Regions from separate parts of the Streptomyces sp. R44 genome, predicted to be linked through region 2. Evidence: riboswitches for the same ligand, from Rfam matches in the RefSeq annotation. Region 2 holds a riboswitch; the other holds the start of a gene.
The links. Region 2 has a riboswitch for ZMP and ZTP ahead of glyA (serine hydroxymethyltransferase). Riboswitches for the same ligand answer to the same signal wherever they lie in the genome.

Region 1 (4,404 bases), 3.2 Mb from region 2:
TCGCCGAAGCCGTTGACGACGTTCAGGACGCCCGGCGGCAGCAGGTCCGCGACGAGGCTCAGCCAGAAGTGCACCGAGGCCGGGGTCTGTTCGGCCGGCTTGAGGACCACCGCGTTGCCCGCGGCCAGCGCCGGGGCCAGCTTCCAGACCGCCATGAGGATCGGGAAGTTCCACGGGATGATCTGCGCGACCACGCCCAGCGGCTCGTGGAAGTGGTACGCGACGGTGTCGTCGTCGATCTCGCTCAGCGCGCCCTCCTGGGCCCGCAGCGCCCCCGCGAAGTAGCGGAAGTGGTCGATCGCGAGCGGGATGTCCGCGGCCAGCGTCTCCCGGACGGGCTTGCCGTTGTCCCAGGTCTCGGCGACCGCGAGCGCCTCCAGGTTGCTCTCCATGCGGTCCGCGATCCGCAGCAGGACGGCCGCCCGCTCCGCCGGAGCCGTCCGCCCCCACGCCGGGGCCGCCGCGTGCGCCGCGTCGAGGGCGCGCTCCACGTCCTCCGCGGTACCGCGCGCGACCTCCGTGAAGGGGCGGCCGTCGACCGGGCTCGGGTTCTCGAAGTAGCGGCCGGCCGCCGGGGCGACGTACGCGCCGCCGATCCAGTGGTCGTAGCGGGCCTGGTACGACATGAGCGCGCCCTCGGTACCGGGTGCGGCGTAACGGGTCATGGATGGCCTCCCTGGGACGCGCCGGCCGTCCCTGGCCGGCGCTCACGCCCGAGTGTGGGGGCGGGTACGTTGCAAGTCCGTTGCACCGGCGGACAGTTCCCTCTCCAGGGCGTCCAGCCTCGCCCGTACGGGAGAGAGCCGGGGCGCCGGTACCGCCGCGCACAGAGCCCGCCACACCACCACGTCGTCCTCGCCCCACGAGCTGTAGGCCCAGTCGGCGAGCAGCCCCGGATCGCCCCGGTCGACCAGCGCCGCCCGCAGCCGGTCCGCGAGCCGTTCCCGCAGCCGTACGACCCCGGGCGCGGTCGACGCGGGAAGCAGCGGGCCCGCGTAGTCACCGGCCGCCGCCGCGACGGCCCCCGAGGCGAGCCGCCGGTCGACCGTCGCGAAGTCCGCGTCCACCGCCCCCGAGAGCCGGTACGGACGCGAGCGCAGCGCGTCGGGACCGAGCAGCGCCCGCAGCCGGGACAGCTCCGCCCGCAGTGTCACCGGGGTGACCGACTCGTCCTCGTAGAGGAGGGTGAGGAGTTCGTCGCCCCCTACGCCCTCCGGGCGGTGCGCGAGGACCACCAGGATCTCGCTGTGCCGGCGGCTGAGCCGCAGCCGCCGCCCGCCCGCCGACAGCACCGCCTCGTCCCGGCCGAGCGCCGACAGCCTCAGCCGGTCCGGATCCGGATCGGGCCCGAGCAGGGCCAGCTGGGACTCCGCCGCGCGCGCCACCGCCTGGACGAAGCCGAGGCTGTGCGGGTGCGCGAGCCGCTCCCCGCCGGTGATGTCGACCGCGCCGAGCACCCGCCCGGTGCGCGGGTCGTGCACGGGGGCCGCCGCGCAGGTCCAGGCCCGCACCGAGTGCCGGAAGTGCTCCGCGGAGACCACCTGGACGGGACGGTCCACGGCCAGCGCGGTACCCGGTGCGTTCGTACCCGCCGCCGTCTCCGACCAGCGGGCCCCGGCCACGAAGTTCATCCCCCGGGCCTTGCGCAGGGTGCCCGGATGCCCCTCCACCCAGAGCATCCGCCCGGCCGCGTCGCAGACCGCGAGGAGATGCTCCCCGTCCGTCGCGTACGCCCCCATCAGCTCCCGGACCACCGGCATCGCCGCGGAGAGGGGATGCTCGTCCCGGTACGCGGCGAGCTCGTCCTCGTCCAGTTCCACCCGCGCCGCCCCGTCGGGGCTCACGCGCGCGCGTACCGACCGGCGCCAGGACGCGGCCACCAGCGGGCGGGCGTCCGGGGTGGGCCGGCCGGCCTCCCCGGCCGGGCCGAGATCCCCCGTCGGCGCCCGCTCGCTCCATGGCTCCCCGGCCACGCACACATCGTTCAACTCGGCCTCCTCGTCGAGGTCGTCCCGGCCCGTCGCGCTCATCGTCGTGCGCCCGCGGGCCGCCGACAAGCCGCTTCGCACCACGGCATATGCACCCTGTCCGGGACCGGCCCCCGACCGCTCACGTAGAGTGGGGCCCGGGCCGTGACTGGCGCTTGAGGTGGATCACCACCGGGGAGCGGCCCGGCGGAGCGTGCCCCCGTGGCGCGACCGTGTCGATGCCGTGCGCCTGGGCGAACCACCGGTCAGAGACGACGCCCAGGAGTTGCCATGTCCACCAGCACCGCCACCCTCATGGACGGCACGGCCCTCGCCCGCCGCACGGTCGAGGAGACCGCCGCCCGAGCCGCCGAGATCACCCGCCGCACCGGCGTCACCCCGTGCCTCGCCACCGTCCTCGTCGGCGCGGACCCGGCCTCCGTCACGTACGTGAAGATGAAGCAGAACCGCTGCGCGAAGGCCGGAATCCGCTCCAAGCACGTCGAGCTGCCCGCCGAGACGAGCACCGAGGAGCTCGTCGCCGCCATCACCGCCCTGTCCGAGGACCCCGAGGTCCACGGCATCCTGCTGCAGCACCCGGTCGGCCCGCACATCGACGAGCGCGCCGCCTTCGAGGCCATCGCCCCCGAGAAGGACGTCGACGGCGTCACCATGGCCTCCTTCGCCGCCATGGGCTTCGGTCTGCCCGGCTTCGTCTCCTGCACGCCCGGCGGCATCATGCGTCTCCTCGACGCGTACGACGTCGAACTCAGCGGCAAGCGCGCGGTCGTCGTCGGCCGCAGCGCCATCCTCGGCAAGCCCGCCGGCCTGCTCCTCCTCGGTCGCGATGCCACCGTCACGTACTGCCACTCCCGCACCCAGGACCTCTCCTCGGTCGTCCGCGAGGCCGACGTCCTCGTCGCCGCCGTCGGGAAGCCGAACTTCATCAAGGGCGAGGACATCAAGCCGGGCGCCGTCGTCATCGACGCCGGCTACAACCCGGGGAACATCGGCGACGTCGACTTCGCCTCGGCCGCCGAGCGCGCCTCCCTCATCACCCCGGTCCCCGGCGGTGTCGGCCCCATGACCATCGCCGTGCTCCTCGCCCAGACGGTCGAGGGCGCGGAGCGTCAGCTCGGCCTGTAGGCGGTCATGACCGGGCGGCGGCGGTGACGGGGGAGCGGCGGTGGCGGGAGCGCGCGCGGTCGGCGATGGTCACGATTCCGTACCTGACGCGTCCGACGGCCGGTGAACGCCCGCCGCGCCGCCGCCGAGGGGCGATCCTGGTCCCTGTGCCCCACCCGCCGAGCAGCACTCCGCCGACCGAACCGTGCCGCACGGGCGTGTCCGGTCTCAGCGGTGGGGAACCTTCGACCCGCCCGAACGCGACGGGTATGAACGCGACAGGCCCGAACGCGCCGGGCCCGATATCGCCGGGCCCGAACGCGACGGGCCCGACATCACCGGGCCCGAACGTGCCGAGCCGGGTCGAGGGCCGTATCACCGACCCCCGCGTCACCGAGGGGCTCGGGAGCGGTGCCGAGGCCGGGTGGCCGGCCCGTTTCGTGCGGCTCGGCGCGCCCCGGCCGGGACCGGCGGCGCGGCGTGCCCGCTGGTTCGGCGTGCCGCTCGTGCCGCTGCTCACCGCCGCCCTGGTGGCCGGTGCCTTCCTGACCGCTCGTGGCGGCGCGGAGGGCGGCGGACTCGCCGACGGCCGACCGGGAGGAGACCCCGTCGGAGTGCCGTCCCCCGTCCTCACCGACGGTACGGGATCGCCCGCCCCCGCCCCGACCACGGGAGGGACGACGGCCGACACGCCGACCCGCACCGCACCTCAGGACCGGGCCGAGCACCCGCAGGCCGGCACCTCGGCGGCGCCCTCCCGGTCCGGGACCACCGGCCCCACGCCCACCGCCACCGCCCCCACGCCCTCCGGACGCCCGACGGAGGAACGGCCGGTCTCCTTCGACATGCTGCGCGTCGGCGACTGCTTCGACATCGACCGCGACGCGCCCGGCACCGCCCTCCGGCGCGGTTGCGACACGCCGCACCAGGCCGAACTCGTCGCCCGGCTCCGCCTGGTCGGCACCTTCGCCACCGATCAGGACGTGCGCGAGGCGGCCACCGCGCTCTGCCGCGAACCGCTCCGCCGCAAGGCCGCAAGGCAGCCGCTCGGCACGCGCTGGACGACCTTCGCCCAGTACCCGTACCTGACGGGTCACCTCCTCGGCGCGGACACCGTCGCCTGCAGCCTGGCCGTCACGAGCGGCACGCTCAGCCACCGCCTCCAGTAGCACCGGCGGCGAACGCCGTCGCCAGGGCCGCCGCCGGGTCACGGTCCGCCGGGCCGGCCGGGGACCAGCGGGCCCCGGCCTTCCGGTACGGCCACCAGCGACCGTCCTCGCCGAGCCGCAGCTGCGCCTCCGCGCCCACGACC
Region 2 (4,404 bases):
CGCGTCGAGGGTGGTCAGGTCCGGGTGGCCGACGGTGTGGTTCTCGACGCGGGAGCGGCCCTGGTCGAGCAGGGTGTGGAAGTAGCCGGAGTCGTAGGAGTACGCGCCGGGGAGCAGGAAGAGCGAGGCGGGCACCCGGCGGTCGAGCAGCAGCCGCGCGGCGGCGGGGTCGTGGTACCAGCCGTCGTCGAGGGTGATGAAGACGACCGGGTCGGTGGTCTCCACGTGGGAGACCACCGGGACGGGCTCGGGCCAGGCCGCCTCCGGGGCGGCGTGCGCGGGTCCGGCGACCGCGCCGAGGAGCGCGAGCGGGACGAGGGCGGCGAGCGCGGCACGCAGGGCGTGACGCAGACGGAGTCTCGGCATGGCGGCATCATTGGCCTAGACCAAGTCCGGTGTCAATGCGCCGAGTCGGCCACCCGCCACCCCCTGGAAGCGGACCCCGTCAGTCCGACAGAACCCCCCTCAACTGCTCCAGACCCCAGTCCAGGTCCTCCTTCGAGATGACCAGCGGCGGAGCGATCCGGATCGTCGAACCGTGCGTGTCCTTCACCAGGACCCCACGCTCCATCAGCCGCTCCGAGATCTGCCGGCCCGTCCCCTTCGAGGGCACGATGTCGACGCCCGCCCAGAGCCCGCGACCGCGCACGGCCTCCACCGCACCGCCGCCCACGAGCAGCCCCAGCTCCGCGTGGAGGTGCTCGCCCAGCTCCGCCGCCCGCTCCTGGAACTCGCCCGTCCGCAGCATCGCGATCACCTCCAGGGCCACCGCGCACGCCAGCGGGTTCCCGCCGAACGTCGACCCGTGCTCACCCGGCCGGAACACCCCGAGCACCTCGCGGTCGGCCACCACCGCCGACACCGGCACCACGCCGCCGCCCAGCGCCTTCCCCAGGATGTACACGTCCGGCACCACCCCCTCGTGCTCGCACGCGAACGTCCGCCCCGTCCGGCCCAGACCCGACTGGATCTCGTCCGCCATGAACAGCACGTTCCGCCGACGCGTCAGCTCCCGCACCCCCGCCAGGTAACCGGCCGGCGGGACCAGGACCCCCGCCTCGCCCTGGATCGGCTCGATCAGCACGGCCACCGTGTGCGCCGTGACCGCCGCCTCCATCGCCGTCAGATCCCCGTACGGCACGATCTCGAACCCCGGCGTGTACGGCCCGTAGTGGTCGCGCGCCTCGTGGTCCGTCGAGAAGCTCACGATCGTCGTCGTCCGGCCGTGGAAGTTGTTCGCCGCCACCACGATCTTCGCGTGCCCGTCCGGCACGCCCTTCACCTCGTACCCCCACTTCCGGGCGGTCTTCACGGCCGTCTCGACCGCCTCCGCCCCCGTGTTCATCGGCAGCACCGCCTCCTTGCCGCACAGCTCCGCCAGCTGCGTACAGAAGTCGGCGAACCGGTCGTGGTGGAAGGCGCGCGAGGTCAGCGTCACCCGCTCCAGCTGCGCCTTCGCCGCGTCGATCAGACGCCGGTTGCCGTGCCCGAAGTTGAGCGCCGAGTACCCGGCGAGCATGTCGAGATAGCGACGGCCCTCGACATCGGTCATCCAGGCGCCGTCCGCCGAGGCGACGACGACCGGAAGGGGGTGGTAGTTGTGAGCGCTGTGCGCGTCCGCGGAAGCGATCGCGTCTTCTGTCCTCGACACGGGATCTCCGTTCGTCCTGCGGCTCGGGGGGTGGCTCGTCCCCAGGGGGCTGTGGCCCCTTTCTTATCGTCGCTCGGATGCCGGACAGGGAAACCTCGGCGACGGCGCGCCAGCTACCCTGGAAACACGCACGGCGACTGGCGTACGGGGAAGCGACCCCGGGGGAGCCGTGCGCGCTCCACCACACGAGGTGCCGCTCGCCTGGGCATCACGGGCCCCCGGTCCCGTGCGCACCTCCGCCCCGGGACCGTTCCGCCGAACGCCCGGAGGACACCGCCATGACCACCCCGCAGCAGCACCCCGCGCTCGCCGCCGCCGACCCCGAGCTCGCCGCCCTCGTCGGCGCCGAGGAACGGCTCCAGGCCGAGACCCTGCGCCTCATCCCCAGCGAGAACTACGTCTCCGCCGCCGTCCTCGAAGCCTCCGGCACCGTCCTCCAGAACAAGTACAGCGAGGGCTACCCCGGCCGCCGCTACTACGAGGGCCAGCAGAACATCGACCAGGTCGAGACCCTCGCCGTCGAGCGCGCCAAGGCCCTCTTCGGCGTCGACCACGCCAACGTCCAGCCCTACTCCGGCTCCCCGGCCAACCTCGCCGTCTACCTCGCCTTCGCGAAGCCCGGCGACACCGTCATGGGCATGGCCCTGCCCATGGGCGGCCACCTCACCCACGGCTGGGGCGTCTCCGCCACCGGCACCTGGTTCCGCGGCGTCCAGTACGGCGTCCGCCAAGACACGGGCCTCATCGACTTCGACCAGGTCCGCGAGCTCGCCCTCAAGGAGCGGCCGAAGGTCATCTTCTGCGGCGGCACCGCGCTGCCCCGCACCATCGACTTCGGCGCCTTCGGTGAGATCGCCCGCGAGTCCGGCGCCGTCCTCGTCGCCGACGTCGCCCACATCGCCGGCCTGATCGCGGGCGGTGCCCACCCGTCCCCCGTCGGGCACGTCGACGTCATCTCCACGACCACCCACAAGACCCTCCGCGGCCCGCGCGGCGCCATGCTCATGTCCACCGAGGAGCACGCCAGGGCCCTCGACAAGGCCGTCTTCCCCGGCCTCCAGGGCGGCCCCCACAACCAGACCACCGCCGCCATCGCCGTCGCCCTCCGCGAGGCCTCCCAGCCCTCCTTCCGCGACTACGCCCACGCCGTCGTCGCCAACGCCCGGGCCCTCGCCGAGGCGCTCCTCGCCCGCGGCTTCGACCTGGTCTCCGGCGGCACCGACAACCATCTGATCCTGATCGACCTCACCCCCAAGCAGGTCCCGGGCAAGATCGCCGCGAAGGCCCTCGACCGGGCCGGCATCGTCGTCAACTACAACACCGTCCCCTACGACCCGCGGAAGCCCTTCGACCCCTCCGGCATCCGCATCGGCACGCCCTCCCTCACCTCCCGCGGCCTCACCGCGGACCACATGGACCAGGTCGCCGAGTGGATCGACCGCGCCGTCACCGCCGCCGGCACGGGCGACGAGGACACCCTCGCCGCCGTCCGCGCGGAGGTCGCCGACCTGATGGCCGCCCACCCGGCCCCGGGCCTGCCGGTCTGACCGGCCGCTAACCGGCCACGGCCCCGCGGATCAGGGCCGCCAGGTCCTGGGCGTGGGTGTCGTCCGCGCTCGCGCTCAGGCGGCTGCGGGTGAACGCGAACGACAGCTCGCGTCCGGGATCGGCGAAGGCGATGCTGCCGCCGCTGCCGTTGTGGCCGAACGCGGTGGGCTCGCCGCCCGTCTCGGGCAGGCCGAGGAAGTAGCCGAGCCCCTTGGGGACCGGCGCGCCCAGGATCCGGTCCGGCTCGCGGGTCCGGAGCTCGTACAGCAGCGGCAGCCGCTCGGCCGGGACCAGCCGGACGCCGTCGACCTCGCCGATCAGCGCCGCGTACATCCGGGCCGCGGCGTGCGCCGTGAGGGTCGCGGCGGCCGGTGCGTCGGCGCGCAGGTAGTCGGGGCGGTTGGCGAGCCGGGCGCAGGGCCACACGCCGGGGTTCGGCACGGCCAGGAGGAACGGCGCGTCCTCCGGGATCGCGGCGAGCTTCTCCTCCCAGCTGCCCGCCACCAGCGGGACCACCCGGTCCGCGTGCGCGTCGGGTGTCCCGTAGAAGAGCGAGTCCGCGATGCCCAGCGGCTCGGTGACGTACGTGCGCAGCGCCTCGGCGACGGGGAGTCCCGTGGCGCGGCGCACGGTCTCGCCGAGGACCCAGCCGAAGGTCCAGCCGTGGTAGCCGGTGGCGGCGCCCGGCTCCCACAACGGCTCCTGCGCGGCGATCAGCGCGCACATGTGGTCCCAGTCGCACAGCTCCTCCGGCGTGATCGCCGGCGGCAGCTGCGGCACGCCCGTGCGGTGGGTCAGCGCGTCGCGGACGGTGGCGCGGTCCTTGCCGTGGGCGCCGAACTCCGGCCAGAGGGCGCTGAGCGGGGTGTCGTAGTCGAGCAGTCCGCGCGCGACGAGGACGTGGACCAGCGTCGCCGTGACGCCCTTGCCGGTGGAGAAGCTGTGCAACAGGGAGGCGGCGTCCACCCCCTCGCCCGCGTACGCGTCGACGATCAGCTCCCCGTGCCGGTACGCCGCCACCTGCACCGCCGATTCCCGGCCCGAGTCGACCAGCCTCCGGACGACGTCCTCGACCCGTGCCTGTACGTCTGCCATCGGTTCCCCCTCCGAATGCTTCGAGCACGAGGTGTGTTTCTCGTCTCACGGGGCACGATGCCACGTCCGGTTCCGGGGGTCGCACCTGAGAGAATGATGAACATGGCCTC

Region 1: another riboswitch for ZMP and ZTP. It lies ahead of AB5J54_RS38945 (bifunctional 5,10-methylenetetrahydrofolate dehydrogenase/5,10-methenyltetrahydrofolate cyclohydrolase); the one in region 2 lies ahead of glyA (serine hydroxymethyltransferase).

What each region holds. Positions count from the first base shown of each region.
Region 1 is NZ_CP163444.1:8,443,876-8,448,279, forward strand. It holds gene AB5J54_RS38935 (aldehyde dehydrogenase family protein) at 1-665, opposite strand, end outside; gene AB5J54_RS38940 (GAF domain-containing protein) at 708-2,030, opposite strand; ZMP/ZTP riboswitch at 2,123-2,230, shown strand; gene AB5J54_RS38945 (bifunctional 5,10-methylenetetrahydrofolate dehydrogenase/5,10-methenyltetrahydrofolate cyclohydrolase) at 2,259-3,113, shown strand; gene AB5J54_RS38950 (hypothetical protein) at 3,362-4,261, shown strand; gene AB5J54_RS38955 (SWF or SNF family helicase) at 4,242-4,404, opposite strand, start outside.
Region 2 is NZ_CP163444.1:5,248,885-5,253,288, forward strand. It holds gene AB5J54_RS24555 (polysaccharide deacetylase family protein) at 1-366, opposite strand, end outside; gene rocD (ornithine--oxo-acid transaminase) at 446-1,651, opposite strand; ZMP/ZTP riboswitch at 1,775-1,865, shown strand; gene glyA (serine hydroxymethyltransferase) at 1,930-3,198, shown strand; gene AB5J54_RS24570 (serine hydrolase domain-containing protein) at 3,206-4,294, opposite strand; gene trpS (tryptophan--tRNA ligase) at 4,397-4,404, shown strand, end outside.